2 linked regions of the Glaciimonas sp. CA11.2 genome follow. The protein of the gene in region 1 binds, or shares a complex with, the protein of each later gene. Links are inferred from orthologs where the notes say so. Each region holds a gene or a part of one and is shown on either strand. Other genes may lie near its edges.

Region 1 (15,477 bases):
GGTTTTAGCCGTTCCCAGAAAGGAAGAGACACCACCGGGCTTGTTGGCCGCCTCGGACCCATCGCCGCCCGATGTGCCGACGTCGCTATTGGCGGAGGGACCGTCCATCACGCCGCCGGCCTGACCGGCCCCGGCCAGTTCATTGCCGGGTGTTGTGACCACGCTAATGACGTCTTTTCCAGAGGCGTCTTTGCTGTGCACTATTTTGCCAACAGCAGCATAGCCGAGGTTGCCAAGTTGCGCGGTGAGTGGATCGGTCACAAAGCGTGGGACGACTCTGCCGTTGCTCATCGCACCGATGCGTGCTGCTTCCTGAACTGCAAAATTATGTGCCAGTTTGGCGCGATACATCAGCATCAGTTGCAGGCAAAGCAGGGCGAATATCAGAACGACGGGAATGGCGACGACGAATTCTACGAGGCTGGCGCCTCGGTGGTGTTTGGACTTGCGTCTATTTTTTCTCAGCATGGGCGTCAGTCGTTGAAGATTTCAGGATGTTGGTTTTAAATAGGCGTTGAGACGACACCAAGTCCTTGGATATAACTAAAATTCAAATGTCGAATCGCGTCTAACAACACACTCAAGACTGACTTTCCATCGACGGAAACAAATAGAACCATGGCCACGAAGACCAGTAAAATGGAATACTCCACCGCAATCTGACCTCGTTCGATGCGCACGAATCTGATATTACGCATGACAATCCTCGCAATAGAAAATCTTCCATTTGGTGCAGACGGGTGAGCCAGTTGTGCTTAATCTTTGGTTCATCGGGTAATCCAGTTGACAACAATAAAAGTCTGTCCTGCTCGTCGGGTGAAGGTATAGGTTGCTTCGTGGTTTTCGCCGGAGACGAACTTGATTACGGTTCCTTTGTTACCTTCAGCGACGCGCCGGTAAGCGACTTTCCAGGCCTCCGCAGCGCGATCTTCTTCATAGAAAGCAATGTTTTGTTCAAGGTCGAAGTTGTTTGTCATCGTCGTCATAATTGATTCACCCGCTTTATCCACGGTCCGCACTTCGTTCAAAATTATCGTGCCGGAAGGTTTGCGCAAGTGTTTGCCGAGCACCGGCGCTTTGGAATCGATATCGGCTTTCATGCGGGTTGGAAGGTCTGACAAGCTAAGATAGCCTTCCGTGGTCTTGCGATTGCTGCTGCTAAGATTGGCCTGCTTCAGCCAACCGTCTCGGATACCGATGATTTGGACTTCGTGACCAGCTGGTTTGGTGGTCACTTTCCAGCTATCTTTGGCCCACGCAGCTGCGATCAGTACAGATGCTTCGCGCAGATTTTGCGGTCCGTCGATTTGAAAGATCAACATCGGCAATCCGTTCACCTCGATTTCATCGGCCATTCTGGTCATTCCCCAATCTTTAGGAATTCCCTCAAGAAGTAACTGTTCTCCACCTTTCCATCTGTCAAATGCATGGGCGCTGGTGGATACCAGAGCGCACAACCAAAAGCACGTTGCGATCAGATTCTTCAATCGGCACACTTCACCATGGTGATAGTTGTCGTGGTTGTGACAACGGTTAACTTTTGCATCGTGGTTGATCCTAACGTTGGTGAACTAGGGTGAGACAAAGCGTAGCGCCGGGTTGTCGAACATGGAAATGGTGCGGGCGCGCAATATCCCCGCAGGGCAGAGTTCGTCCTGCGTATATTGCGTTAGGCGGATAGAGCGTGGCACGTTGGAAGTGCAGGCAACACCAACGTAATCGCCTTCAAAAGGTGGTCCGCCCTTAAATTGGAAAGTTTCTTTGTAATCATCAGTTGGTTTAAAAATTTTGAAAAGATCCGCTGGATTTTTCAGGCTGTCGTAATTGAAACTCATTCCTTGCGAGACCAACGAGGAGATCTGCGCGGGATTAATCCCCACCTTATCGACGCGGTAATTGGCGCCAAATCCAGAGGCGCCGCCGATCAGTTGCGACAGGTTGGCGTATTGGCCATTATTCAGCACCATTCCCACATAATTGCTTGGCCCCAACGGGTTGAGTTCCTCAAACATACGCTTGCTGCCAACTGCCGGTGGTGCAGACCAGGAATTGGTCACCATGGTCAAACTACCCAAGCGGGTTGGCGTGGTGGTTCCTGCGCTGGGTGATCCAACTGGCGGCGTCACGCCAAATCGTTGTTGCATGAATGCGGTAATGAAATCACTGAGTCCAATTGCGCCGGTAACCTGGACTTGCTCGTACGATTGGTCATCCAGTTTAAGTCTGGTCAGCGTGTTGTGCGTGGGGTCGAATCCCATCGGTCCGCCCGGGACTTTATTGGCGTTTGTGGTGACGGTCAATGCGCTATTGGCAACGGCAGAAAAGGTAGCTGTTGCAAACGTATTCGAAAAAAAGCGCGCTGCAGTATTCATCCAGTCAGGATGGTCCTGCAGCAAATCGCCGCCACCGTTGGCCTGCGAAAGCCTGGCACCGCGTGGCGTCAGATAAACATTGCGAAAGACCTTGGGTGCCAGATCTGCATCGTCACTAAATAATGATTGGAAGTCGGCATCGCCATTACTTTTGTATGCCGTACGTTCCCAAATCGCAAAGCGGGTGGCCTCGGTATTTAATTGTTTCAATTCGCCAAAACGCCATACCCACTGCAAGGCAAAAACTAACACCATAAATATACTGCAAGCCAGAATTGATTCCACCAGCGCTTGCCCGTGCTGGCGGCGTGGTTGCAGCAAGGTTGGATAGGGCACTCTGGTCGGCTTGCTTTGGCGTTTGGCTGGGCGTTTAGCTGGGTTGCGCATAGGGCTAGTCGATCAGGAAGAATAGAGATTTTTCCGGATAGTTCAGGCCTTCCAGCCTTGCATTCCAGTATGGCAGTATCAGATTGGCGTGTGACATAACCTGCATTCGAGAGGTCCAGCGCTCCACTGGTGCCCGGTAGTAAACACGGGCCTTGCCGATCGCTTTCAGATAACTTTGTTTGGTCTCGGCGTCATAATCCTTCAACGGTGCACGTCCAAGATTAAATTTGCTTTCTGAGCGCAGCGGCAGTTTCTCTGCCGTTTCCTGCAAGGCCACCACAAAGGATGGACCAATATCTTTTAGGGCATTGTTTTGGACTTCCTTACTAGCCAAAAATATATTGCTGCTGTCCCCGTTGGCACGGTCTGCGTTTTGAACACGGTAGTTACCAAGATTCGCGTGACGCATTTCCCAAAAACCGAAACGTTCGGCCGGCAATCCCATATCGGCCGCAATCACGCCACCCAAGCCAGGTTTTTGGAATAACGTTTCGGTCCCGCGCGAAGTGCGCATCCCCAAAACATCGATTAAATCGCTCAATCCCAGTGCTTTTAGAAGGAATTGAGTAAATGCGTCTGGCGCGTTGACCGGATCGGTAAAGGACATGTTGGGTAAGGTGAAGCCGTTGCCCAACACGTTTGAAACCGCCGAAGAGACGTTGTTACCCTGACTCGACAGGTTCGCAAAATTGGCAGCTTGTTGTGCTAGACCACTAGCAATGCCTACCGCCGGATCTCCGCTGCCTGGGGTTGGCGCGTTCAATGCTGAACCGGATGCGGGAAGACCAGCTGGTGCGCCACCCAATACGCCAGTGGTGTTGCCTGCGTTGGCATCTGCTAGGTTGATTAAAGATGACGCCGAGCTGGTGGAGTTAATGCTGCTGCCGACTGCCTGAATTATCGGTGCCAAAGTGGCAGTGGCTGCATTGCTAATTACCTCGGTGGCATTCGCAATCTGGGCTTGGCCTTTCATTGCTCTATCGGCAGAAGACTCGGCAATATTCATCACGCCGCGATCGTAATATTTTTTCGCCACACCGGCATTCAGTGACGCACAGGCACCGCCGAGGCGCGGTGCGTACACACCGCCGGTTGGGAGCGTGAAATACATGCAGTCGTCAATGGCGACCGCTTCGCCCCAAAAGGATCTTTTCCATGCGTCGTTGCCATTTACCACGTCAACAAACTTTTTCAGGTCATCAGGTATTTCTTGATTTTTGTCTAGTCCCTGACGACCAACTTTGGACATCGTCACGGCACCCGCCATCGGGATATGAATATTAAACAGATGTGGATTAATTTCCATGATGTCAATATTGCTCCACGCGTAGGTACCGTCCTGCATCTGGATCACACGTGACCCACCCGTGCGTTCATACAGACACATGATCGGACTAGCAATGATTCCGACAGTATTCATGAAGGCTTCGATGACGGGGCCGATGACATCAGCAGCGGTGTTGCCAGCGAGCGCAGGTATGATCTGTTCAAGGCCGTTGGTCGATAACCCGGTTAATATCCCGTTGATGGCACTCAGGTTGCAACCGTCTACCGTCCATAAACCTACTGCATTTGGAAACAGGCGTCGCCCAGCCATATTGCTGGTGAAGCCAAACATTTCGTCCATCATCAGGGCATGCACCATATTGTGTTTAATACCGGTGCTGTTCGGCATGTCGGTTTTCATCACTGTGTCGCCTAAGAACTTGCGCGGCGGTTGATGCAGTTTGATCATGCTGCCGAAGTCAACCATGCTTTTGCCAATCTGATACACGATCGTCTGCGGTATATATTCTGCTTGTGGCGCATTGGCGGCCAGCAGATTGCTCTGCATCGAGATCATGGCCGAGGCAGTGGTGGCGAGATGCACTTGTTGCGATGCAAAAATAGCGTAATTAGTCAGTGAGGTCGTCGCCGTGCCAACGTTAGCCAATACCTGACTGGTAACGCGCACACCATCAACGATTTTGTCCCAAAAGGTGGAAAACTTACTGACTGCGTTGAGAACGCCAGATAGACCTGTGCCGATATAAGGAATATATTTAACCAGTGCGGCAACCGCTTTCATCACCACTGAATTGTTTTTCCAGTACTCCTCGGACATAGTCATGTTGGACCACATCGCCGTCATTTGACCGACCGCCTGATAGTTGGCGATCATGGCGCGGTTGGTATAAGAGGTGTAGTTGAGGCCCTCAGCGGCGACATTTGCGGTGCTATAGGCAATGGCGTCGGCGGCGTTCGTTAGTTGGCGTTTCTCACTGGTTACTTGCGCCATGTTATAGACCGCAAATAGTCCGAGACATAATACAGCGGCGAAGAAGATGGCGATTGGTAATACTGCACCACGCTGACGCGCGACGATAGAGCGGGAAGGGCGATGTTGGTGCACAGCTTTGCTGTTGCGCCATACGGCGCTCGCCATCCTTTCTTTAGCGCATGGTGATAAACGTCTCAATTTGCGCCCCGTATTTGAACAAAGTTTTTATAGATTAATGATTTCGCATGGTCAAACACTTTTGTTGCGTGACTAGTCTGCCCGTCGGTAGTGAGGCAACTCTTTCCCGTAAAATTTTCTCGCGTCGCTGTAAAATGTGCGACGCGAGAGTTGTTGTCTCCAGGATTAGCGACAGATACCGGTAACCGTTTGTGGGGCGATTAACGGTTATCTGTACCGTAATCTTTCATAGTGCGTTGTGTAGCAGCCCTCGTGGCGGCCAGCGTCGCTGCGGTACCAGCGGCAGTAATCTCTGTCTGTCCGTTACTGCCAGACAGTTCTGCAGCCATACCTGCAACCTGATGGCGGATGGTGCTGCCAAAGGCTGCAAAAACACCGATACTTACGACCGCAATCAATGCCACGATGATGATGTATTCCGACATTCCTTGTCCACGTTGGCGCAATGCCGTTTTAATATTTTTAATGTGACGGAATTTGGATAGTGAAAGCGTAGCCATTTGAAATCTCCTAAAGACGCGTGGTTGTGGGACGATTCCCCGTTGCAAGCAAAACAGTCACAAAAAAATTTCCGCAGTTATGCAATTACGTAGCCAACATCAAAAAACGAATGTTAACGGTGCTTTTTTACAGTAGTACGAGGGCTTCTTTTTGGGATTGCTTTGCGGTGCTCGTTGCCGGATAGTTTCGGCAAATTCTGTCAGGATTCACAACTGCTGAAGCGCCGGGCGGCATCAATTCAGGAGCATTTTTTACTACTTCATCGACATAATTCGATAGTGCTCTTTGTCTTTTTAGGTATTTTTCAAAATTATACGCGGCACTTTTTTTAATTTCCCTAACGCAATTGTTGTGCCATGGCACTAAAAATAATTCTGTTTCAAGATCATTTATCTATGAAATTCACGGATTTTTTTAACTGAAAAATTAATTTAAATAGTGTGAATTTTAGGGCGGAAAAATAGGCATTTTTTGCTATAAAAATCATTGTATGGCGTTTTTTGCTTTGCGCAAAAGATGCGTACGAGCGTTCTTATTTCGTGCATTCTTACATATTTTTGTATCGTTTTTTTAGGTATGCAGCGCTTACTTGAAACGGAAATAGGCAAGTATTACGGCAATGTGACACCGCAAAATTTGCATGCCAGAAGCGGATTTGGATCATTTTTCTCATATAGAAAAATGGGAGAAGCCCGAGATGAGAATTTTGGTCGTAAACTGGTCGCAATAAACAGATTCTTCTTTAGCGCCAGATGCTATCGTTACGCAGAATATTTTTCCTTTTCTATAACCACATTTTTCCGAAAAAATCCTATGCCAGATTTGCCCTCTTTTAGGTCGTTCAGTTTTTTACTGATGACCTTTTTTGGTGCGGCGTCATCAATCGTGCAGGCTGCACCAACTTATGGCCCTGAACTCGAAGGCTTTTCAATGCCTTATCCTTTGCAGCATTACGGCTTTTCATCACAAGGCGTTAATTTGCAAATGGGTTACCTGGACGTGGCTGCGGTCACTAAGCCGAATGGCCATACTGTCGTACTAATGCACGGTAAAAATTTTTGCGGCGTAACGTGGGAAGAGACCATAAAATCTCTTAGCGGCGCGGGATATCGGGTTGTAGCACCAGATCAAATCGGCTTTTGTACATCAACCAAACCGGAACACTATCAATACACATTCCAGCAACTGGCGATCAACACGTATGGGTTGTTGGAAAAGTTGGAAGTCACGAAGGCGACGATTATCGGCCACTCCACCGGAGGAATGTTAGCTACACGTTATGCTTTGATGTATCCACAGCAGGTCGATCAATTGGTCCTGGTCAATCCAATTGGATTAGAAGATTGGAAGGCACTTGGCGTACCTTATCGAACGGTGGACCAATGGAACGAGCGCGAACTCAAGATGACATCGGAGGGTATTCGAAAGTATGAGTTGAATACGTATTATGTTGGACGATGGAAGCCGGAGTATCAGCGCTGGGTAGATATGCTGACGGGATTGAATCAGGGGCCGGGTAAAAAATTGGTGGCTTGGAACTCGGCTCTGATATATGACATGATTTTCACGCAACCGGTTGTATATGAGTTTAAAAATTTAAAGATGCCGACCCTGTTGATGATTGGTGACGCCGATACCACCGCGATTGGAAGTGATGTGGCGCCGCCTGAAGTGAAGGCCGTCATCGGTCATTATTCTCACCTCGGCAAGCAAGTTGCAAAAATGATTCCACAAGCGACGTTGGTTGAATTTCCTGGTTTTGGTCATGCCCCGCAGATGGAAGATCCAGAAAATTTCCATAAAATACTGCTGGAATGGCTTGCTAAACAATCGTGAAGTAGGGGGTCGTGTCAATTTTTTGTTATTACTAGAAAGGTGCTTTCTCGATAAAAAATTGTGTTCAAGGCAACGCAACTCCCTCGTAATCTAATTTGGTAAGCTTTCTGCAGCCTCGCTGCCGGTAAGGCATAATTCAGAGACACATGTGTTGTGTACATCGCATGTGTTTTATGTGTACTCAAGCTTGATTGATGCGCAGCGATTCCTGTTAGTACGTTCATGAGCACGTGAATCATTTTTACCCTATATTTTTTAGATTCAATAAATCGATATTGGCTGTAGTATTTTTTATCATGAGGAAGCGCTATGACTGAAGAAGATATTCGCCGCAACGCGTTTGCTATGCCGTTTCATAATCCAGCCTTTCCGCCCGGACCTTATCGTTTTGTTGATCGGGAATTTTTGATCATCACTTACAGAACAGATCCGGAAGCATTAAAAAAGATTATTCCTGCTCCGCTACAATTTGTTGAACCCATCGTCAAATTTGAATTTATCAAGATGCCGGATTCAACCGGATTTGGGCATTATTGTGAATCGGGACAGGTTATTCCGGTAATGCTGGATGGTGTTGCTGGAGGATACGTTCACAGTATGTATTTGAATGACCAGCCGCCAATTGCAGGTGGTCGGGAGTTGTGGGGTTTTCCAAAAAAGATGGGTGAACCACAGCTAAAAGTGCATAAAGATACGATGGTTGGTACGCTCTCCTATAGTGATACCCAGATAGCCGTTGGAACGATGGGCTATAAGCATTTACCCCTCGACGCAGGCGTGATCAAAAAATCGCTGGAAGCACCGACCTTTTTGTTAAAGATTATTCCACATGTTGACGGGACGCCACGAATCTGCGAACTTGTTCAATATAGCCTCACCGATGTGACGATCAAAGGTGCGTGGAGCGGTCCTGGTGCCCTTGATTTACGCCCCCATGCATTGGCACCGATAGCTGATCTGCCTGTGCTTGAAGTGATTTCTGCTGTACATATTATGTCCGATCTGACGTTGCCGCACGGCACTGTTGTTTATGATTATCTCGCCAATTCAAAGTAAAGGAATGCTATGTCATTAAAAGATAAAGTTGCACTAATTACGGGTTCAGCCAGCGGTATCGGTAAAGAAATCGCCATTGAATACGCACGTGCCGGTGCTAAAGTTGTGATCGCCGATTTGGCCCTCGACGCTGCTACCGCTACCGCTGACGAAATCAATAAGTCCGGTGGTACTGCAATGGCAGTCGCGATGAACGTCACGGATGAAGCGCAGGTTGATAAGGGAATCGCAGATACGGTTGCCGCTTTTGGCAGTATTGACGTGCTGATCAGCAATGCGGGAATTCAGATTATCGCGCCTATCGTTGACTCGACGTTGGATAACTGGAAAAAAATGTTGGCGATTCACCTCGATGGCGCTTTTTTGACCACGCGCGCGGCTATGCGAGAAATGATCAAGGCGGGAACGGGCGGTTCGATCATTTATATGGGATCGGTGCATTCGCATGAAGCCTCGCCCCTGAAAGCACCGTATGTTACCGCTAAGCATGGTTTGATCGGTCTGGCAAAAGTAGTCGCCAAGGAAGGTGCAAAGAACAAGATTCGCGCGAACGTCATTTGCCCCGGTTTTGTGCGTACACCGCTGGTTGAAAGGCAGATTCCAGAGCAAGCCAAGGAATTGGGAATCACTGAAGATCAGGTTATCAAAAACGTGATGTTGAAAGATACCGTGGACGGTGAATTCACGACGGTACATGATGTCGCGCAAACAGCCATATTTCTTGGGGGATTCGAATCTAATGCATTGACTGGCCAGTCGATCGTGGTGAGTCATGGTTGGTTTATGCAATGATCCAGATAATCATCGTCGCCGCTGTAAACTATAATTTGTAACACTTTTGATTTATGAGATTCGCCCGCAATACTTAAAATTAATCCGCATCAGGTGGCGCACATCGTGTGCTATCTGATTGCGCGAATTCGTTAAAATTCTTCTAATTACATCCTCTCATTTCACGCTCTATTTTTAAGCTGTGACGCTGGTGTTCGTCCACGTTTTCTTTTCACTTTAGTAAAAAAGGAAGGTGAAAAAAAATACAGGCAGATTTTTAGAAAAATTTCACCTGATCAAATCATTGCAATATGTTGACCTCAGAAAGAAGTCAATGGAACGCTACGACCCGATGAAAACCTGTTTTAGGTTGCGCTAATAAAGAGAGAATTATCTTGGCAGAATTGTCTTGGTTTACCTGCTGGGAATGAATTCATCTCGTTTATAGTGAATCGAAGCGAATAACAATCTAAGATAGGTCATCGTGGAAAAAATAAATGTGAGACAAGCAGAAATCATCCTGGCTATGCAAGATAAAATTAATCGAAAGGTTGATGATAATTGGTTAGGTTCGGGATATCCCTATTTACGCGGTGTACTGGTTGAGGCTGTCGAAGCACTGGATCACTATGGATGGAAATGGTGGAGTAGCGAGCCAAGAGATTTTTCTCTAGTGCAGATTGAGCTCATTGATATGTTGCACTTCAGCTTGTCTCACCTTATTAGTGAATGTGATGGGAACCTGAATGTAGCGACAAGCGTGTTATTAAGTCGCTCCAATCCAAAACTGGAAAGCTGCCATTTTGATGGCAAAGAATATACGTTGGCGCAGTGCGACGTACCGAAGCTATTGGAGCTAATCGCGGCTTTTGCTGCTAGTGGGCGCAACGAATTGGCTTTGCTGGAGGTCACGTGTCGTGCCTGTTGTCTGAACTGGGACCAGATTATGGTCTTATATATTGCTAAGCATGTATTAAATGTTTTCCGCCAAAACCACGGCTATAAAACTGGGCGCTACACCAAAGTATGGGGCGGGAAAGAGGACAACTCGCATCTGATCGAAATTGTCTCCTATCTTGATCCCGCGGCTGCTAATTTTTCAATGCAAATTTACACATTGCTCAATGAGCGTTACGCTTTTTATGCTTTGTTGCCTCAACCCATCATTTGTGCGCAAAGTGATCGTTCTGACAATTGACGCATTACCTGGCCCTCGTGGATTACCTTGATGCGGTTTTCGTATTGTTTTTAGGCTATTTGGGGGCTGTTTTTAGGTTGTTTACTGCAGCCAGCAATTGGATGCTCTACAATCAAGCTTAATCTGTCCACATTGCAAGGCACCTAATAATATGAAACCATTTGAACCCAATCTACAAGCGCTCGCTGTCGCACGCGATGTTTTGCTAACGCCTTTCGGCCTTGATGAATCCAGTCTGCAAAAAGCGCTCGCGACGATGTTCACGCACAAGGTGGATTATGCCGATCTCTATTTTCAGTTTACAAAAAGCGAAGGCTGGAGTCTGGAAGAGGGAATTGTCAAAACCGGTAGCTTCTCCATTGATCAAGGCGTCGGTGTACGCGCGGTTTCTGGCGATAAAACGGCGTTCTCTTACTCAGACGAAATTTCGGAACGCGCATTACACGATGCTGCAATTGCGACGCGTACCATTGCGCGTCAAGGTGCAGGAAAAGTAAAAATAGCGAGTGTCATGGAGCAAAAAGGCGGTCGCTCGTTGTATTTGCCCAACGATCCTTTAACGTCGCTGGATGCAACTGAAAAAGTAAAATTGCTGGAGCGAATCGAACGCATAGCCCGCGCTAAAGATTCGCGCGTCGTGCAAGTCATGGCCGGGCTGGCTGGTGAATATGACGTCGTTCTGGTAGCGCGAAGTGATGGCGTTATTGCTGCCGATATTCGCCCATTGGTACGACTATCAGTCACTGTTATTGCAGAAAAAGATGGTCGACGTGAAATGGGTAGTAGCGGCGGTGGCGGTCGTTATAGTTACGGTTATTTTACCGATGAGTTGCTGGAAAAATATGCCGCTGAAGCAGTCGCAGCGGCCTTGGTGAATTTGGACGCTCGTCCCGCTCCTGCCGGTCCAATGACCGTGGTGCTGGGTAATGGCTGGCCAGGTATTTTGTTGCATGAAGCGATTGGTCATGGCCTCGAAGGCGATTTTAATCGCAAAGGTTCCAGCACGTTCTCGGGGCGCATCGGAGAGCGCGTTGCCGCCAAAGGCGTAACGGTAGTCGATGACGGAACGCTGGCGGACCGTCGTGGCTCGCTGAACATTGATGATGAAGGCAATCCAACGCAGTGCACCACGCTGATCGAAGACGGTATTCTCAAAGGTTATATTCAAGACACCATGAACGCGCGTCTCATGAAGATGCCGGTCACGGGTAATGCACGTCGTGAATCGTTTGCCCACCTTCCGATGCCACGGATGACCAACACCTACATGCTCGCCGGTGATAAAGATCCGGCTGAGATTCTAGCTTCGGTCAAAAATGGCTTATATGCGGTAAATTTCGGCGGCGGACAGGTCGATATAACGAACGGCAAGTTCGTATTCTCCGCGAGCGAGGCATACATGATCGAAAACGGTAAGGTCACTTATCCGGTCAAGGGTGCGACGCTTATTGGTAATGGCCCTGACGTACTGCATCGCGTGTCGATGATTGGCAACGACATGCGTCTTGATCCAGGCGTGGGCGTCTGCGGTAAAGAAGGTCAAAGCGTACCTGTTGGCGTGGGACAGCCAACGTTGCGGATTGATGGCGTGACCGTAGGTGGAACTGCTTAAAAGCGAAAGGCGCATGATGGTCGAAAAGGTTGTCGTCGCTGATAAGTCGGAGCACGAGGTAAAAAATAATCAGGAAAATATCCGGATGCTCGACTGGAGTTGGCTTCCATTTCAAGATTTGAGCGCTTCCCAGACGTATGATATGTTGGCTTTGCGTCAGCAAGTCTTCGTTGTAGAGCAGAAGTGTGTTTTTCAAGATGCAGACGGGATTGATCAGCAATGCTGGCACGGACTCGGCTATTTGCCCAACGCCGGTTTAGTAGCCTATGCGCGCATCGCACCGCCCGGTGTTGTTTACGCAGAAGCGTCAATTGGTCGGGTCGTAACCGCGTCAACATTGCGTGGCATGAACGCCGGACATGCCTTGATGAATCAAGCGATGGCGCAAGTCGCGAAGTTATTTCCCGGGCATGCCATTAAAATTGGTGCGCAGGCGCATTTGCAACGGTTCTATGGTCGCTACGGTTTTGAGCGGATCGGTGAAGTGTATGATGAAGATGGCATTCCTCACATTCAAATGATAACCACCAGTATGCCAAATTCGTCGACATTCATGCACGACGAAACTATTGCAAAAATTCGTAAGTCTTAGCATTCTCCGATGTTTCTCGAATGATAAAAACCGCCACGGATGGCGGTTTTTTTTTGCGCGAAGATTTTTTTCACGTAAAGCTGTCCTCTTTTTTTTCAAAAAAGTATCGGTTTGCCGATCAAGGATTGGTGGTGTCAACTTAAGTAGCATGTTTGAATGATTCTCATTATTAAATTATGGCTTTATCGGAAGTTTCATCTCTTTCCCATCGCTTGATCGATTTCAAGTTGGCGGAAGAGGTGGCCTGGATCTCATTTTTTTTTGCACGGGAAGGGTTCTAATATGATTCAAACTACTCTAAGTGTCACTAGCAATTTGACGGAACGTGTTGATAATTTTCCTCAAAATTTGACGCAGACACAATGGACTCTGGCCAGAGCTGAAGCCAATAAACGTGGTTTGCAACTCTTGTTGCAGGCCTTATTTCGCGAAAAATTACTCGATTCTGATCAGTTAATTTTTGATCCCGCGAGTGATGCGGTCTGGCTGCCGCACTGGCGAAGTAAAACGTTGTTTCGTTTCGATGGTTTGAAGGCGGGAATGGCGGGGAGTTGGCAATTGAATGGCCATATTCATTATTTGAAAAATCATCAAAGGCCGATTAAAGTGACGACCCCGTCCGAAGCGCTAAATATTTTGGCCGGTCTGTTTGAAGTAGCGACTTCAAAGCCGGACATTGAAAGGCTGCAAGCCGAATTACGTAATAGCACCGAGAACGACACGCTCTGTCTGGCTTACCGTCAATCTTGGGCGCGTAGACTTGAGCAAGAAATACCGATGGGGGAAGGAATGATTTCCTGGTTGCAAAAAAAATCAGGAAACAACAAAGGTGGCGAGCGCTTTAATGGCTGTCTGTTTCTTGAACAATGGGGCACTCTGGGACATCCATGGCATCCAAACTATAAGACAAAACTTGGGATGTCAAAGCAGGAGGTATTTGACATGTCTCCTGAATTCGAAGCCAGCATCGAAGTCGAAGTCGCTGCAGTGCGTGCCGACGTTATGCATATAGAAAACATGCCAGGAATGTCTGGCTTTTCTACTTATTCGGATTGGTTCGAACTTACCTTTCCGCAGGTTTGGGGAATATGGAAAGAGGCTTTGCTTGCGCGTAATTTAACCGTTTCTGAATGGTTGCCGTTGCCGATGCATCCATGGCAGGCACAACGCCATTTGCCGACCGAATTTGCGCTTGAGATCGCTGATCGGAAATTAATTCTACTTAACGAGGTCACGTGCGTGGCTTCGCCAACTATGTCCTTTCGAACTGTCGTTCCACAACGCTCTTCACATTTGCCGATGATGAAATTACCGATCTCATTACGGTTGACGAGTGTGCAGCGAAGTCTTTCCCCAAAGTCAGCCCAAATGGGCCCGCGGGTGAGCGCTCTACTACAGGAAATTCTTGCGAGAGAGCAGGGCTTCGGTGATACGTTGGCCATCGTTTGCGAGCAGATCGGCTTGCATTATATTGATCCGAAAGGTAATGATGAGCACGCCCGGCATCTGTCGATTTTGTATCGCGTCAATCCCATGCATCACGCTCAGGACGGCATGTTTCCGATTCCTGTAGGCGCACTTTTTGCCCCAACATCTATACAAAACAGTGGTAAAAAGACGGCATTAGTGACGGAATTGGTTGCAAGCGCTTTTCAGGATAATGCACAAGGCGCGATCGCCTTCTTCCACCAGTATGCGCAGATTGTGGTGACCGCTACGCTTGGCGCTTATTTGTTGTACGGCATAGGTTTTGAGGCGCACCAACAGAATAGTTTTGTACTGATCGACGCGGACGGCATGCCACAAAAATTACTATTGCGTGATTTTGGTGATATCCGTATTCATGCCGAGGCTCTCCGGGTCGCAGGGTTGACATTGCGTTGTTATAAGGCTGATCAGACCGTATTTGAGGATCGTCAAACGGTGCGCGATAAGTTATTGCATGCGGTCTTTCTTTGCCATCTGGGTGAACTGGCTCTGTTATTAACGCAGCTTTACGATTTACCAGAGAAAAAACTGTGGACGGTTCTGCGCGATGTAATGCAAGATGCCTTCGACCATTTGAAGCCGCGCATCGCCCCTACATTGTGGAAGGAGGAACACGCGCTATTAATGGAACAAGCATGGCCTGCAAAATCGTTTATGCGAATGCGTCTGACGGAAAGCGCCGACGATGAGTTGCGTACTATGTCAAATCCACTTGTTGGGCTAGATCCAAGTGATACGGCAAGGATCAATGGCAACTGAGTCAGCTCAAAGCCGCCGTGCGTTATGGTGGCTGTACGGGATTCAGTTGGTATCAATGGGAGCACTCGAAATGAGTGGCCCTTTTTGGCCAGTTTATCTGCGCTCCCTCGGCCATCTTTCACCACAGATGACCAGTATCGTTGGCGGTGCAGTATATGCTGGTCCGATGCTGGCGGCGATGTTGACGACGCCGCTATGGGGACGTTTGGGGGATCGATTTGGACACAAACCGATGTTATTGCGTGCCCTGTTTGCGCTCGCAATAACCCAATTATGGGTCGCAATCGCGGGAAGTGTCACCAGCATCTTGCTTGCACGTTTGGTACAGGGTGGTTTTGCTGGCTTCATCGCCGCAGCACAAGCTTACGGGGCCGGTATGAGTGCGCCTAAACAACGTACCTTTCTGATCGCACAGCTACAAACGGCGACGGCAATTGGCTCTTTTGC
Region 2 (15,347 bases), 360 kb from region 1 along the record:
CCAAGGCGTTGCAGCAGGCAAATCTGAAACCCAGTGACATCGATGGTGTTTTTGTGGCTACGCCGGACGACATGTTATCCGGCCTGACCCTGTCCGATTACCTCGGTATCCATCCCAAAGTGACAGACAACAATCGCACGGGTGGCTCCGCTTTTCTGACCCATATGATGTGGGCGGCGCTGGCCCTCACGACCGGACAGTGCAACGTGGCGCTGGTAGCCTACGGCAGCAACCAGCGCAGTGCTTCCGGCAAGCTGATGACGCCGTTTCAATCGTCGGTATACGAAAAACCTTACAAACCGCTACTCCCATCGTCGTCTTACGCGCTGGCCACAGCCAGGCACATGCACCAGTACGGCACGACCCGCGAGCAACTTGGCGCGGTGGCCCTGGCCGCCCGTGGATGGGCGCAGCTTAATCCCGAAGCCTTTGTTCGCACACCACTGGATATGTCCATGTACATGAGCTCGCGCATGGTATCCGAACCGTTGAGCGTGCTGGATTGTTGCCTCATCACTGACGGCGCAGCTGCCATCATCATGACCCGCTCGGATCGCGCCAGCGACTTGTCTGCCACACCGGCCTACTTGCTGGGCGCAGCGGCGGAGACCACCCATCGCGATATCGCGAGCATGCCTGATCTGACCGTGACAGGCGCCAAACTGTCGGGCGAACGCGCCTTTGCGCAAGCTGGCTACACACCCTCGGACATCAATGTGGTCGAGCTTTATGACGCCTTTACCATTAACACCATCCTGTTCCTCGAAGACCTGGGATTCTGCAAGAAAGGTGAGGGTGGCGCATTTGTTCAAGGTGGACGCATTGGGCCGGGTGGCAAACTTCCGGTTAATACCAACGGCGGGGGCCTTTCCTGTGTACATCCTGGCATGTACGGCCTGTTCACTGTGGTAGAGGCGTTTCAGCAATTAAGCGGCCAATGTGGCGCGCGCCAGGTGCCCAACGCCAAGCTGGCGCTTGCGCACGGCAATGGCGGCGTGCTGTCCAGTCAGGCCACCGTCATTCTTGGTACTGCGGAGACCGTATGAGTCAGAATTTAAGCACTACTGCGGGTGTTGACTCGTCTTTCAAGGACTTTGCGTTGCATCCTGAACTGGCACTCTCGATTGATGCGGGTGTGGCCACGTTGGAGATGTGCCGTCCACCGTATAACTTCTTTGACGAATCCCTGATAGTGGGGCTGGTCGATGCGCTGCGCTATCTGGACACATCGGATGAATGTCGGGTGGTAGTGCTGGCTTCGCGTGGCAAGACTTTCTGCGCGGGCGCCGATTTTTCCAATGACAGCATTAGCTCTCAAGGAATTGGCAAACGTTTGTACAGCCGTGCGCTGGAGATGTTTCGAACCAAAAAACCCATTGTGTGCGCCGTACAGGGCGCGGCGGTGGGAGGCGGTCTGGGCCTTGCTTTGGTGGGCGACTTCCGGGTGGTAAGTCCAGGTACGCGCATGGTGGCCAACTTTTTGCGACTAGGGATCCACCCCGGCTTTGGCTTGACGGCCACCTTACCACGTCTGGTCGGCCCTCAAAATGCCGCAATGTTATTTTATACAGGCCGCCGCATCGGGGGAGTCGAGGCGCTGGATATGGGCTTGGCCGATGTGCTGGTCGAAGATGGGCGGGTGCTCGAGGGTGCACAGGCACTGGCGCGGGAGATCGCCATCAGTGCTCCCATTGCACTGGTGTCGACCCGAGAAACGTTGCATCAGGGCCTTGCAGCGTTGGTCGAGGCTGCGATGGGCCGCGAGGCCGAGGAGCAGGACAAGCATTGGCTCACGCAGGATTTCAAGGAGGGCGTGGCTGCGATGGCGGCGCGTCGAGACCCCGTGTTCAAGGGGTATTAACAGCGCCAGCCCACCACTTTTAAATAAAGAAGCCGACTTTTCCAGCCTCGCTCTAGTCAACTGTGATTATCTTTGTGCGTTCTGACGCGATCACCGCGTTTGCACTGCGGCAAGAGCACTACTATGGGGACGCACTTTTAGTTGCATCGGTAGTTCATTTTGATCCAGAAGATCGATGAATTGCTGGGCTGCCTTCGACTGCTTACGATCCACGGGCCAGACCAGATATATGGGACGATTAAGGTCGGAAGAGGTGATAGGAATCGCCACAACATGCTTACCGTCGAAGTAGGGAATCGTTAGTTCGGGAACCACGCTCACGCCGAGATTGCTAGCTACCAGACCAGCAACTGTCGAGACCTGGTCGACCTCAAGACCGGTATCAATCAAATTGACGGTTCGTAGCGCACTTTCCAGGTATTGCGCAATGCTGCCGGTTCGGACGAGTCTGATGTAGGGATAGCCACTCAAGTCGGAAAGCGCTAAGTATTTTTTTTGCGCAAGGGCATGTGTCTTGTGACATACAACGAAAAATTTTTCTTTGAACAGCAAACGCGATTCCAGACCAGGCCGTCCGGGGCCGTCTGCCGTTACGGCAAAATCGGCTTGTCGCGTACGCACCAGTTCCAATGCGCGCTGAGTTGCTACATCAAAAAGATTGAGCTCGATTCCGGGAAATTCGTGTGAGTATTTAGCCATCATTTGAGGTAGCCAATGGGCTGCCAGCGATGGCAGAGCAGCAATGCTGACTCGCCCTCTTCGACCCGAAGCATGTTCTTTTAAATCATGGTCAATCTCATCGAGTTCGTGCATTACCCGCTGAGCGGTGGCGATAAACCGCAAGCCTTCTGCCGTGAAACCTACGTTCCTGCGGTTGCGGTCGACGAGTTGCAAACCGACGTCTCCCTCAAGCTTTTGCACCATCTGACTGAGCGCCGATTGGGTGACGTGGCACCGCTCCGCGGCTAAGGAAAAATTGCGTAACTCGGCGAGCGCAATCATTGCGCGCAAGACGCGAGAGGAGATATCAATCATTTTCTAATGACTCAAGTAAGTTAGTATCGCGTTCCTGCCTTGGCAGAGACTAACGAGGAAACCGTAAGTCTACACTTGCGTTCTACTGACAGAAGTCGAATTATTAATATTACTCCATACGTTGGGTTTGTCTTACTTCAGTTTTGCTATGGTATGAGTCTGAAAAACTGCAATAAAACACGCATTTTTGCAGACTCAACTTCTAGGAGATTTGAGTGTTTCCGATCAGGTAATCACTTGGCTCTATTGGGCGATGCCCGAAGGCTTCGCCAGGCAGGTGACGGGCCGCAACTAGACCAGAACTTCCTTGGTGTTGGCGACTTGTTTGTTCGTCGTCGACTCTTTCTCAAGGCGTTCGTCTTATACCAGAGCGACGATATCGGGGAGCGATACCGTGCATTCGTTCTGCAAAAGGATCGCGTATGCTGCACGTTCCCATTCGCCATCTGGAGGTGACAAGGGATCGATCGGCTCCAACCGGTGTTCGAGGACAAAGCGACTAACCAGCAACTTGCGCGGATCACCATTTTCTTGCGCACTCTCCCATGCCAGGATCGCCGCACTTGCCGCGTTGTATAGACCGCTAGAGGCCTGGCGGGCCAAATGTTCATTGGCCGGTGAAGATGCCACTCTGACGGCAAAGTCGAAGCTCTTGTTTAGCGCGCTGAGAAGACGCGATCTGAAGCTGTCTGGCAATTCCTTCACCTGCTGGACCCGCTCCAGGAGCAGCGCCTTCAGCGCTTTATGGGCACCCACCTGTCCTATCGCTCGTCTCACGACATCAATGGCATTGATGTTACTTGTACCTTCCCACACCAGGCTGATGTGCGCGTCGCGGACCAGCTTTGAGTTGACCCACTCTTCGACAATACCGTTTCCTGCACGCGATTCAAGCGAGGCGCGTGCAGCAATAATCGTGTCCCGGCATGCTCGGATTTTTAAAAGGGGTGTCAAAATCCGCACAATATCCTGGGCTTCTTTAGAGCCGGAGCGTGCGAGGTCGAACTGCGCTGCCGTGAACATGGATAAGGAGAGAGCCTGTTCCGCTGGCACCAGGATCTTTACGATCTGGCGCCGCATAAGAGGCAGATCGATCAAAGTCTTGCCAAAGGCGCTGCGGTTGCGGGCAACATGAATCGCTTCATTGAAGCAGCGACGCATCTGTCCGGCAGCCCGCACGCCATGTGACAAACGCGACATGTTGACCTCGTCCATCATCTGCTTGATTCCCTGATCGAGTTTACCGACCACGTAGGCCTCAGCACCTTCAAACATCACTTCGCAGGTCGCCAATGATCTGGTTCCCATCTTTTCCTTCATTCGGATAATGCGGTACTTATTGCGCGCACCGTTGGTCAGAAACCGGGGCACAGCAAACATGGCGACCCCTTTTATGCCTGCTGGTGCGCCTTCTGGCCGCGCCAGTACAAGGGCCAGTTCCGCGTCAGTGTGAGAGGCAAACCACTTCTCGCCGTAAAGACGCCAAACGCCATTCTCAAAACGTGCAACCGTTTCTAGTGCGCCAACATCCGACCCACCCGCTTTCTCGGTCATCCATTGCGTCGCTTTCCACAACTCAGAGAGCTTGGGCGCAAGCAGCTTGGGAAGCAAGTGCTGCTTGAGTTCTTCGCTCGCGAACGTCTTCAACACATGAATGGTCGCATCGGACATATTTAACGGACACATCATCCCTATCTCGGATTGCGCAAAAAGATAGCGGGCCGCGTACTTGACGACGGACGGCACTGTGCCTTCCCAACCAAAGAAATTGGATTGATGCGACATGGAATGAAGCTGAAAATCTTCAAAGCCTATCTTCTCCATTTGGCGATAGGCGGGATGATAGGTAATGCTGTCGCGATCACGGCCGTATCGATCCCGCTGCTCCAACACCGGCGGATTACGGTCCACAATTCTTGCCAGTCGGTCCAGATCGCCGCCAACCGCCTCGCCCAAGCGCGTAAACCAGGGCGCGAAGTGCTGAGATGCTTTCGGACCCGCATGGACGCGTACGGAGGCCTGGAGACTTTGATCGATTTCGTAGAAGTTCAGACCTTGACAATCGGGAGCAATATGACCGAAGTCATTTGGGTCGAATCCGGGTTCACTTTCACTGGGCGTAAACGGATCGATGCGATTGCTGGTTACATTACTGCCAGTTACATCATTGCTGGGTACATCGTTTGCCATGTCATGTCCTCCAATATGTTTGTACTATCGCGATGTGTCGTCGACGCAGTCGCATCCATCGTCAACAGATCTACGCGCAACGGATGGAATCTGGTCTAACTGCGTTCAACATCCGAAAATGTCTCTGTTTTTTCCTTCGGCGTGATACCAAATTCTTTGAACACCTCATCCGTGTGCTCTCCCAATTGCGGTGGAAGACGATAAACGGAACAAGGCGTCAGACTGAACGTGATCGGAGGCGCAATCATCCTGATCTTGCCTTCTGTTGGATGTTCCATGGTCTTGATCAGGTCTACCGATTTGAGGTGAGGATCATTAATCAGGCCCTCAATGCTATGCATGGGCGCCCATGGAATATCGTACTTTTCCAGCGCGGTCTGCCATTCATCGGTCGTCTTGGTTTTGACAACAGCTGCCAGATAACGATACACCTCGTCATAGCTGCGCGTGCGGGTCGCGTGATCGTTAAATATGGGTGAGCTTGCGTACTCTTCAGGCCTACCGAGTATCTGGAAAAACTTCCTCCAGTGTTCATCCGTATAAACGAGCAGTGATATGAACCCATCCTTGGTTTCATATGGTCTGCGGTCGGGCGCTAAAAGCCTGTTGTAGCCAGCCGGTCCGGTGGTAGGCTCAAAACAATGTCCGCCTATATGATCGGTCAATACAAATTGCGTCATGATCTCGAACATGGGCACTTCTATACTTTGTCCTAAGCCAGTGCGTTCTTTGTAAACCAGTGCCGCCAATATCGCGTGGGCCGCTGAAAGTCCGGCCACCTTGTCAGCCATCGTTATTGGGACATATTGTGGTTTGCTATCCTGCGTGCGGCTAATTAAGGATGGTATCGCCGATATTCCCTGGATCAGATCGTCATATGCCGGACGGTCCTTGTATGGACCTTGCTGTCCATAACCGACTAACGAAGCGTAAATAATAGCGGGATTGCGGGCCTTGACATCTTCGTACCCCATTCCCAAGCGTTTTAACGCGGATGGACGAATATTGCTGACAAAAACATCCGCGTCTTCACACAGCGCTAAAAGCGCAGAACGTCCCTCTTCGGTCTTCGCGTCAAGAACCACACTTCTTTTGTTACGATTGGTTTGGAGAAATAGCGCGCCCATCTTGGGGTTTCGCATCGCGCCAGCCAGGCGGAACAGATCACCATCTTCGCTCTCAATTTTGATGACGTCCGCACCGTAATCGGCGAGGATTTGGGTTGCGAATGGCCCCATTAATACCGAAGTCATATCAATAATACGTATTCCCGCGAGCGGTCCGCCTACGTTAGTCATGAAGATTGCCTTTCTGCCGAGAAATGAGGCGCGTGGTTACCGCAAGACTGTGACGATGCCTATTTTTTTTCAATGTGCGCTACTTCCACTATCTGGGCCCATCGCTTTGTATCTGCTTCCGCAAAGCTAGCAAGTTGCTCGGGGGTAGTCGTGAATGGCGTTGCGCCAATTGTCGCCAGAAAACCAACTGTCGGAGGATCAGTGAGAACGGTGTTCATGGATGCATTAAGTCTGGTGACAACCGAACGCGGAGTTTTTGCATTAACGAAGGCTCCAACCCAGGCGATTAATTCGAAGCCGGGCAGACCACTCTCGGCTAAGGTCGGGACGTCCGGCATTGTCGCGATTCGCTTCGAGCTAGTGACCGCCAATACACGTATTAAGCCCTTTTGCGCTAAACCTGTCGCGCTAACCGGGTCGGCGATGAAGCAGTCAATGCGCCCGCCGATCAAGTCGGTCAAGGCCTGAGGCGCGCCGGTATAAGGCACGTTCAGCATGTCGATTCCTTGTCTTGCTTTCAACAATTCGCCAGCCCCCCGACCCGTCTGATTGCCGCTACCAAATGTCAGAGGGGGCGTGCTCTTCCTTGCCAAAGCAATGAATTCAGCGATATTTTTGGCTGGGAAGTCAGCCCTTACCGTGAGCAGCATAGGAATGGTTACAAGTCCCGCGACCGCCGTAAAATCAGCCTTGGGGTCGAATGGCATTGATTTATAAAGACTTACATTGGCGGCTTGTGTAGAGTTTGTGGTTACAAAAATTGTATAACCGTCCGGTTTTGCGCGAAGAGTAAATAGCGCTGCAAGATTACCATCGGCGCCAGGCTTGTTTTCTACGACGACGGGAACTTTGAAATCTTTACCTAAATCTCCAGCCAATCGACGTGCAATGCTGTCCGTGGCACTTCCGGCTGGAAAAGGTACGACAATGGTAATCATTCTTGATGGGAAATCTTCTGCCGCCGTTGCAAGTGATAATGTCATCGTCAGAACGGCTAAAATAAATCCAGTAACGGCACTACGTCTCATTAATTCCTCACATTTTCACGAATGGTGGCGATCGGCCGATACTAGCGTGGAAATATTGGTGGAGTAAAATTAATTATTTGACTTCTGTTATTAGCAAAAGGTTGATATCTTGCTAGTTTCCCTGCGGAAAATGATTGCCTCGGATCAGGATTGGAGACTTCTTTCCTAACCCTTGCTGGCTGGAAGCGGCACATCCCTGTCGCCTGACAAATCGCTCGCGATAGCGCGGACGGGGACTGTTAAACATGTGCTTTGCAGGTCATCGATTAGTTATAGGAAGGAGTGGGTTAAACTGTGCAGTGATCGCGGCGAAAGTTTTTGCATCCTTACGAATGACTTCTGTCCCCCAACTAACACTAAAGAAAACCAGCATATGAGCGAATCCGTATTTCTCCATTCTCAAGACCAATTAAAACAACTTGCACAAGATGTTTTGCGCTATGCAAGGGAAAAAGGCGCTTCCAATGCTGCCGTCGATATCAGTGAAGGCAGCGGGCTTTCGGTTGGTGTACGCAAGGGCGGTATTGAGACTATCGAGCAGAATAAAGACAAAGGCATAGGCGTGACCGTGTATCTGGGTGAGGAACGGCACACGCGACGCGGCAACGCCAGCACGTCGGACTTTTCGGCGCAGTCGTTAAAAGATACTGTCGATGCGGCATACAATATTGCGCGTTTTACTGCAGAGGACGATTGCGCCGGTTTGCCCGATGCAGAGATGCTGGAAACGCAACCGCGTGACCTGAAATTGTGCACGCCTTGGTCGATAACGACCGAAGAAGCGGTGGAGTTGGCGAAGCGTTGCGAGGCAGCGGCGTTTGCCGTTGACAAGCGGATTACCAATAGCGAAGGCGCCGGCGTCTATGCACAACAATCGCATTTTGTCAGTGCCAACTCACGCGGTTTTATGGGCGGTTACCCATTCTCGCGGCATACTTTGTCGGTCTCACCGATCGCTGGAAAAGGTGGAAAAATGCAGCGTGATAGTTGGTATTCATCGGTGCGTGATCCTAAGAAGTTAGCCAAACCGGAAGCAATTGGACGTTACGCGGCAGAGCGTGCATTGGCGCGTTTGAACGCGCGTCAGCTTGATACACGTAAGTGTCCAGTGCTGTTTGAAGCGCCGCTGGCGTCGGGTTTGTTGGGTGCTTTCGTGCAAGCCGTATCCGGTGGTGCGTTGTATCGCAAGTCGACTTTCTTGCTTGATACCCTCGGCAAATCGGTCTTTGCATCACACATTCAGATCGTCGAAGATCCGCATATTATTGGTGCCGTCAGTTCTGCGCCATTTGATGATGAGGGTGTTAAAACGCACCGCCGCGACGTGGTGAAAGACGGCGTGGTACAAGGCTATTTTCTGTCGACGTATTCAGCGCGCAAGCTAGGCATGACGACTACGGGCAATGCGGGTGGATCACATAATTTGGCGCTTACTTCCTCACTGACGGTAGCGAGTGATAACTTCAAGGCAATGTTGAAGAAGTTGCATACTGGCTTATTGGTGACGGAGTTGATGGGGTCGGGAGTGAATTATGTCACTGGTGATTACTCCCGCGGCGCATCAGGTTATTGGGTTGAGAACGGCGTGATTCAGTATCCGGTTGAGGAAATCACGATTGCCGGAAATATGAAGGATATGTTGGCGCAGATTGTGGCGATTGGTGCCGACACATTGACGCGGGGAAGTAGTTTGACCGGCTCGATTTTGATTGAGAGCATGACTGTGGCGGGAAATTAAAACGAGCGCTAGTGTCGGTTGTCGTAGTTTAATCAGGGTGGAACAATATAGATGTCTATTGGCATGCATTTATATTGCCTTCACTGGAAGGCGGGCGTGATCGAGATAATTATTTACACCATCTTATTTATGCCCTCATTCCTGATTTCTCATTGCCCATAAGTATTAGTCACCAAGATCGCATCGTTCGCCTACAAATCCGAAGGGACTCTCAATATCCCACGTCTTAATGACAGCCGCCACCGTGGCTGCCCAAATTAACGACTCGCTCATCCTCCATATTCGCCAACCCTTGCAAAATTCCACAATCCTTAGCTGCCTGCACGCTATGACATTGTTTGCGCAACTGTTTTAACTGCAATTGCAGCGCCTTAAGCTCCGCAATACGGTTAGCAACGTGGTCGATGTGATGATCTAAAAGGCTGTTAATTTTCTCGCAATTTTCTTCCGGCAAATCCCTGAACTGCAACAAACTGCGCACTTCCTCAAGTGTCATATCCAATGATCGGCAATGGCGGATAAATTGCAGACGCTCTACGTGGCTAGGTCCATACAAACGGTAGTTGCCAAGCGACCGAGCCGCTAGCGGCAGTAATCCTTCTTTTTCATAATACCGAATAGTTTCAATGGGACACCCCGCGTGCGTAGATAGCTCACCGATTTTGAGTGTGGTGGTAGTCATATTTTCCTTACCTCTCTTAGGTTACGTTCGGCAACGATAATTTGCTTAAATAACATTTTTTGCGATTTTCAAAGCTAACGCTTGACTCTATAGTAGCTTCAGGGTTTTAAATACGCAAGACGATCAAATATTGAATTGAGGAGAGATGCATGGGAAGTTGTCAACACGACCATAAGCACGCGCACCAGCATGACCCCGAGCGCGCACATTCGCAAGAACATGTGCAGGATCATGCCGAGCTCGCCCACGAGTGTGCCCACGCCCATCACGACCATGGTCCGGTTGCCACATCCACTAATGGTCAATCTGTCAATGCACCATTTTTGAGTGCCGGAGCGGCAGTTGGAAGCGCGGAAGCGGTGTTTTTAATTCAAAAGATGGATTGCCCGACGGAAGAAAAATTAATTCGTGACCGGTTTAAAAACATGGCCGGTATCGTCGGGATGCAGTTCAATCTGATCCAGCGCGAACTAACGGTGCAGCATCATCTGGATTCAGTAGCGAGCATTATCAGTTCTTTGAAGGCCCTTGATCTTGACCCGGCCCTGAAGTCCGACACGCTGACGGGAATAACCGGATTGAGCGCTGAACTCGGCGACGGCGCTTTTAAAATTGCGCGTAGTAAATGGCTATTGATCGGCGTGTCGGGGATCGCAGCCGTCGGTTCGGAAGTCGTAGCGTGGACTAGTGGCAATGAAACTTCCTGGTTCGTCATTGGATTGGCGCTGTTGGCAATTTTTACTGGTGGCCTGGATACGTTAAAAAAGGGCTGGATTGCGCTCCGGAATTTTTCGCTGAATATGAACTTCCTCATGTCGCTGGCCGTCATTGGTGCCGCGGTCATCGGCCAATGGCCAGAAGCGGCGGTGGTGATTTTCTTGTTCGCCTTGGCTGAAATGATCGAAGCGCTGTCGTTGGATCGCGCCCGTAATGCGATCAAGGGATTGATGGCAATGGCCCCGGATAAGGCGACGGTACAAGATGCAGCTGGCAGCTGGCAGGAAATTCCTACCGCTCAGGTCGTCATGGCAGCATTGGTCCGCGTCAGGCCAGGCGAACGCGTACCGCTTGACGGTATCGTCATGGCTGGTCAGACCACGATTAATCAGGCTCCGATAACCGGTGAGAGTATGCCGGTGGTCAAACAATCCGGTGATCAGGTATTTGCGGGCACAATCAACGAGCGTGGCGCATTTGACTATAAAGTCACGGCGCTACAAGCCAATTCGACCTTATCGCGCATCATCAAAAGTGTGCAACAGGCACAAGGCCAGCGCGCGCCAACGCAGCGCTTCGTGGATCAGTTTGCGCAGTATTACATTCCCGCCGTGGTGTTGATGGCATTGCTGGTGGCGGTGTTACCGCCGCTAGTGTTGGGGACCGCATTTTATCCATGGATTTATAAGGCTTTGGTATTGCTCGTGATTGCCTGTCCTTGCGCATTGGTGATCTCGACACCGGTGACGGTGGTGAGTGGACTAGCTGCGGCGGCCAAGCATGGTTTGCTCATAAAAGGTGGCGTGTATTTGGAAATGGGACGCAAGATCAAAGCCTTGGCGCTGGATAAAACCGGCACTTTGACTGTGGGTAAACCTGTGGTGACCGATACCCAATTAGCCCAGCCTCAAGACCCGACAGCGAACCTGATTGCATACCAGCGTTTGGCCGCTAGCCTTTCCCATCGCTCAGATCATCCGGTTTCAACCGCCGTGGCAGCGCATTGGCAGTTGACCAATGATGTCACCGATTTGATCGATGTTAGCGAGTTTGAGGCATTGACCGGTCTTGGTGTAAAGGGTCGTGTAGAAGGGCAGCTTTTCTATTTGGGCAATCACCGCATGGTCCACGATATGGGTATTTGTAGCCTGATACTAGAGGCGCAGTTAGAAGCCTTGGAGATGCAGGGGAAAACGACCATCGTCTTGTGTTCGGCCACCACACCATTATTGGTCCTGGCGGTCGCCGATACGGTCCGCGATACGAGTGTGGAGGCGATTACACAGTTGAAAGCGATAGGAATAGCGGCGGTCATATTGACCGGGGATAATCCGCACACCGCACAAGCTATCGGCGAGAAGGTTGGCATTGCAGACGCACGCGGCAATTTGTTGCCGGACGATAAATTAAACGCTATCAGCGATTTGATTAAGCGTTATGGCATGGTTGGAATGGTTGGCGATGGCATTAACGATGCGCCTGCTTTGGCAAAAGCAAACATTGGCTTTGCGATGGGTGCCGCCGGTACCGATACCGCACTTGAAACGGCGGATGTGGCACTCATGGATGATGACCTGCGCAAGATTCCCGACTTCATTCGTCTCAGCAAAAAAACGCATAACGTGCTGATGCAAAACATCACTCTGGCGCTCGGCATCAAAGCCGTATTTTTGGTGCTCGCCCTGACGGGGGAAGCGACGTTATGGATGGCCGTATTTGCCGATATGGGAGCAAGTTTGCTGGTGGTGTTTAACGGCTTACGTTTATTGCGGGCGTTCCGTTAGGGCGGTGAAAATTAACAATCAGACGAACGATTTATAAAAAATGGGCAGCTCAAAAGACCGCTGCCGCAATATCGATTGCCCCGTTTTAGGACGGAGCGGGGCAATCGTTTATTCAGCCGCTTGATCCGCAGCTAGTACGCGAATTTTTATATCCCCTAACGTGACGATTTGACCAGCGCGGATTTTACATGTCTTACGTAGCTCAACCTTGCCATCCACCGCTACGTCACCACTAGCGACGATCGCTTTGCCAGCGCCACCGCTGTCACACACGCCGGTTAATTTTAATAGTTGGTTAAGCTCGACGTATTCGCCATCGATATTAAATGTAAGCTGTTGCATTCAGGATTCCAATAATGATAAAAAGACGCTACGGGCAGATTTACTCGCATTCGTAGCGTTACTTCAATGGTAAGTCACTTCTGTCAGTGGGGAGGTTAAGTGGCACTTTTTATGGTATTCAATGAACAACTGGCGAGATCGCGGAGAGAACGAACAGGGCGATCACCGCTGCATAACCGACAATCCATGCAAGCGAGCGTTGTGATGATTTATCCATTAAATAGCACGCGGTATAGACCAGACGCGCTGCGATGAAGACTAGTGCCAGTGTGTTTAAGGTGTTTTGTGCTGCATGTACCTGATGCGCGATGATGACACCAGCGGCAAAAAAAGGAAATGCCTCAAAGTGATTGCGATGGGCAAAATCTGCCCGACGTCGTAATCCCGATTGCTTGTCAAGCCACGCACGTGGTTCGCTATTGTCAAAATCACGGCGACCCCATTTGGCAATGGCAACAGTGAAAGGGGCCATTAGTCCAGCAACAAGTACGCACCAGTAAGCGATGGTCATGAATACTCCACAATAAAAATCAGATAGTTTGTAAGGGGAGATGGTCATCATTTTGCAATGACGACCATGAGAAAGTTTTGGCAGGTTACAGCATTTGGGCATCAAAAGTATTGCATGCTGCAACTTGACCATTTGCAATACCTTGTTTGAACCAGCGTACCCGCTGCGCTGAAGTGCCATGGGTGAAAGAGTCGGGGACTATTTGCCCTTGGGCTTTCTGTTGTAGCGCGTCATCACCAATGGCATTGGCTGCGTTCAATGCGGCCTCTACGTCGCCTTGCTCCAAAATGTTTCGCTCTTTATTAGCATGAAAAGCCCATACGCCCGCGAGGCAGTCGGCCTGCAGTTCGACTTTGACGGACAGGGCGTTGGCTTGCTTTTCTGTTGCTGATCGCCGGGCTTTGTCAACTTTTTCCATAATCCCCAGAAGATTCTGGACGTGATGGCCGACTTCATGCGCGATGACGTACGCTTGGGCAAAATCGCCTGACACGTTAAAGCGTTGTTTCATCGTCTGGAAAAACGTCAAATCAATGTACACTTTTTGATCGCCAGGACAGTAGAAGGGGCCCGATGCGGTTTGGCCAGTCCCGCAGGATGTTGCGGTCGCGCCAGAAAATAATACCAGTTTAGGAGCGATGTAAGTTTTGCCTCCGGCGCGAAAAATTTCAGTCCATACATCTTCGGTGTCAGCCAGAACGGTTGATACAAATCGTGTAGTTTGGTCATTTGCAGGAGGCGCAAGCGGAGCACCTTGCTGCTGGGACTGGAGGGGTGCGCCGCCACCGCTGAGCAGATTGATGACTGTCATTGGACTGACGCCGAAGAAATAAGACGCTACCAGCGCGATCACAATGGTCCCTAGTCCAATCGACCGACCACCGCCAAAGCCACCACCGCCACCTGCGCCGCGACGGTCTTCGACATTATCACTTTCCCGGTTTCCATCCCATTTCATGGCGCGATCTCCCTTTTGACGGTCTGGATGATTTTAGCGGAATACTGATCAGGCAAGGTGTTCAAACCGTCAAGAAATTTAAAGTGACATGGCCACTACGCTATTTTTTAATATTATCCGTAGTCCGCATGTTCCGAACATACGCAAAAACCAGACAACATATCATCGACAGTAGGACAAGGTTGTATCGTTAAACTTGCGCTAATTTCATCCCAGCTTTTGATCATTTCCGCCGCGTCTGCATCAGGATTGCGTTGATTGACGGTTTTCATGTGCTCAAACCAATGCTCCTTTATCTGTTCAAATACAGGTTCAGTTATGCGGGTAGACCAATATTCAGGGTGATTTTCACGCGTTTTTTGATCAAAATTCCATAGGAAGTGTTCAATTTTTTTATATATACCAGTCGTTTCCAGGATAGAGATTGGATTACCTTGAAGTGTAGAACTCTCGTAATATTTTGCCGGAACTGAAAGAAAGGGAAGTGCTTCGACAAGTTGATTGACAAGCATGGTTGTGCGCTGCTGAGCGGCCCAGCGGTGTCCGTCGTCAGCGTCGAATCGTTTGGCAATAAGGATTGTGAGTGGATTGTTTCTGGGTAGCCGTCTTAATAACGCATGGTTATCTGCAGCCTCCTGTAATATATATTCGGTCGTTTCAACCGCCTGCTCCTGAAACGTTGGAAAACCGATACTGTTGATACTTTCACCCCAAAGCGCCTCCAACATCTGGCATAGCCTCGCATGGTCATCTTCAGATAAATTAGATAGATCACTCTTTTCGATCAAAATGTCGTGCCACATCCATCCGGTGTTTTGTCCCATTGGTGTTTTTGAGAAACCGCTGGATACCGCATCGCACCATATCTGTAAAGTCAGATTGGCGGGTAATTCCTCCAGAAGTGCGTCCCACTCTCGTTCTTTGACATTAATAGGACACGGTGGTGGCCCATTAATCGTTTGAAGTGAATAAGACGTGGGATCGTTCCTGCTGAGGCCGGACGCATACGCACCGGTTGAACCTGCGCTAGCAGGATAACAACTTTGCGTTGCCGCATTAACTGACAGTGCTTGTCCGATATAACAAGGTGAAGATACGCTTGTAATAGGCATAGGTGTCTTATTTCTCCTGATAAAAAAATAATAGTGTTCAGGATTTACATTACTTGTCTTTCACCTCGCATCTTTGTGCTTCGCATGGGGG

What was found.
Region 2: the proteins of tldD (region 1) and pmbA are in contact, whole or in part, in a solved structure (PDB 5NJ9), measured with the Escherichia coli proteins. The link is inferred for Glaciimonas sp. CA11.2 from one-to-one orthologs.

What each region holds. Positions count from the first base shown.
Region 1 is NZ_JAVIWL010000001.1:3,315,667-3,331,143, forward strand. The notes cover bases 10,026-12,960. They hold tldD (metalloprotease TldD), read left to right. Parts: upstream 10,026-10,730; coding sequence 10,731-12,191; downstream 12,192-12,960. Other genes in these bases: RGU75_RS14430 (dUTP diphosphatase), read left to right, coding at 10,026-10,579; RGU75_RS14440 (GNAT family N-acetyltransferase), read left to right, coding at 12,205-12,783. In the rest of the region: RGU75_RS14385 (TadE family protein), read right to left, coding at 1-468; RGU75_RS14390 (hypothetical protein), read right to left, coding at 504-698; RGU75_RS14395 (hypothetical protein), read right to left, coding at 768-1,487; RGU75_RS14400 (hypothetical protein), read right to left, coding at 1,572-2,759; RGU75_RS14405 (pilus assembly protein TadG-related protein), read right to left, coding at 2,764-5,184; RGU75_RS14410 (pilus assembly protein), read right to left, coding at 5,418-5,717; RGU75_RS14415 (alpha/beta hydrolase), read left to right, coding at 6,574-7,554; RGU75_RS14420 (acetoacetate decarboxylase), read left to right, coding at 7,864-8,610; RGU75_RS14425 (3-hydroxybutyrate dehydrogenase), read left to right, coding at 8,620-9,402; more of RGU75_RS14430, read left to right, coding at 9,866-10,025; RGU75_RS14445 (IucA/IucC family protein), read left to right, coding at 13,066-15,030; RGU75_RS14450 (MFS transporter), read left to right, coding at 15,020-15,477. UniProt on the Escherichia coli protein: Metalloprotease involved in CcdA degradation. Suppresses the inhibitory activity of the carbon storage regulator (CsrA).
Region 2 is NZ_JAVIWL010000001.1:2,957,133-2,972,479, forward strand. What follows is about bases 7,163-9,967. They hold pmbA (metalloprotease PmbA), read left to right. Parts: upstream 7,163-7,785; coding sequence 7,786-9,150; downstream 9,151-9,967. Other genes in these bases: RGU75_RS12795 (tripartite tricarboxylate transporter substrate binding protein), read right to left, coding at 7,163-7,412; cadR (Cd(II)/Pb(II)-responsive transcriptional regulator), read right to left, coding at 9,377-9,832. Outside these bases: RGU75_RS12770 (thiolase), read left to right, coding at 1-1,046; RGU75_RS12775 (enoyl-CoA hydratase/isomerase family protein), read left to right, coding at 938-1,861; RGU75_RS12780 (LysR family transcriptional regulator), read right to left, coding at 1,952-2,896; RGU75_RS12785 (acyl-CoA dehydrogenase family protein), read right to left, coding at 3,257-5,086; RGU75_RS12790 (CoA transferase), read right to left, coding at 5,182-6,384; more of RGU75_RS12795, read right to left, coding at 6,444-7,162; RGU75_RS12810 (heavy metal translocating P-type ATPase), read left to right, coding at 9,982-12,333; RGU75_RS12815 (RNA-binding S4 domain-containing protein), read right to left, coding at 12,442-12,675; RGU75_RS12820 (MAPEG family protein), read right to left, coding at 12,794-13,186; RGU75_RS12825 (neutral zinc metallopeptidase), read right to left, coding at 13,272-14,144; RGU75_RS12830 (hypothetical protein), read right to left, coding at 14,258-14,968.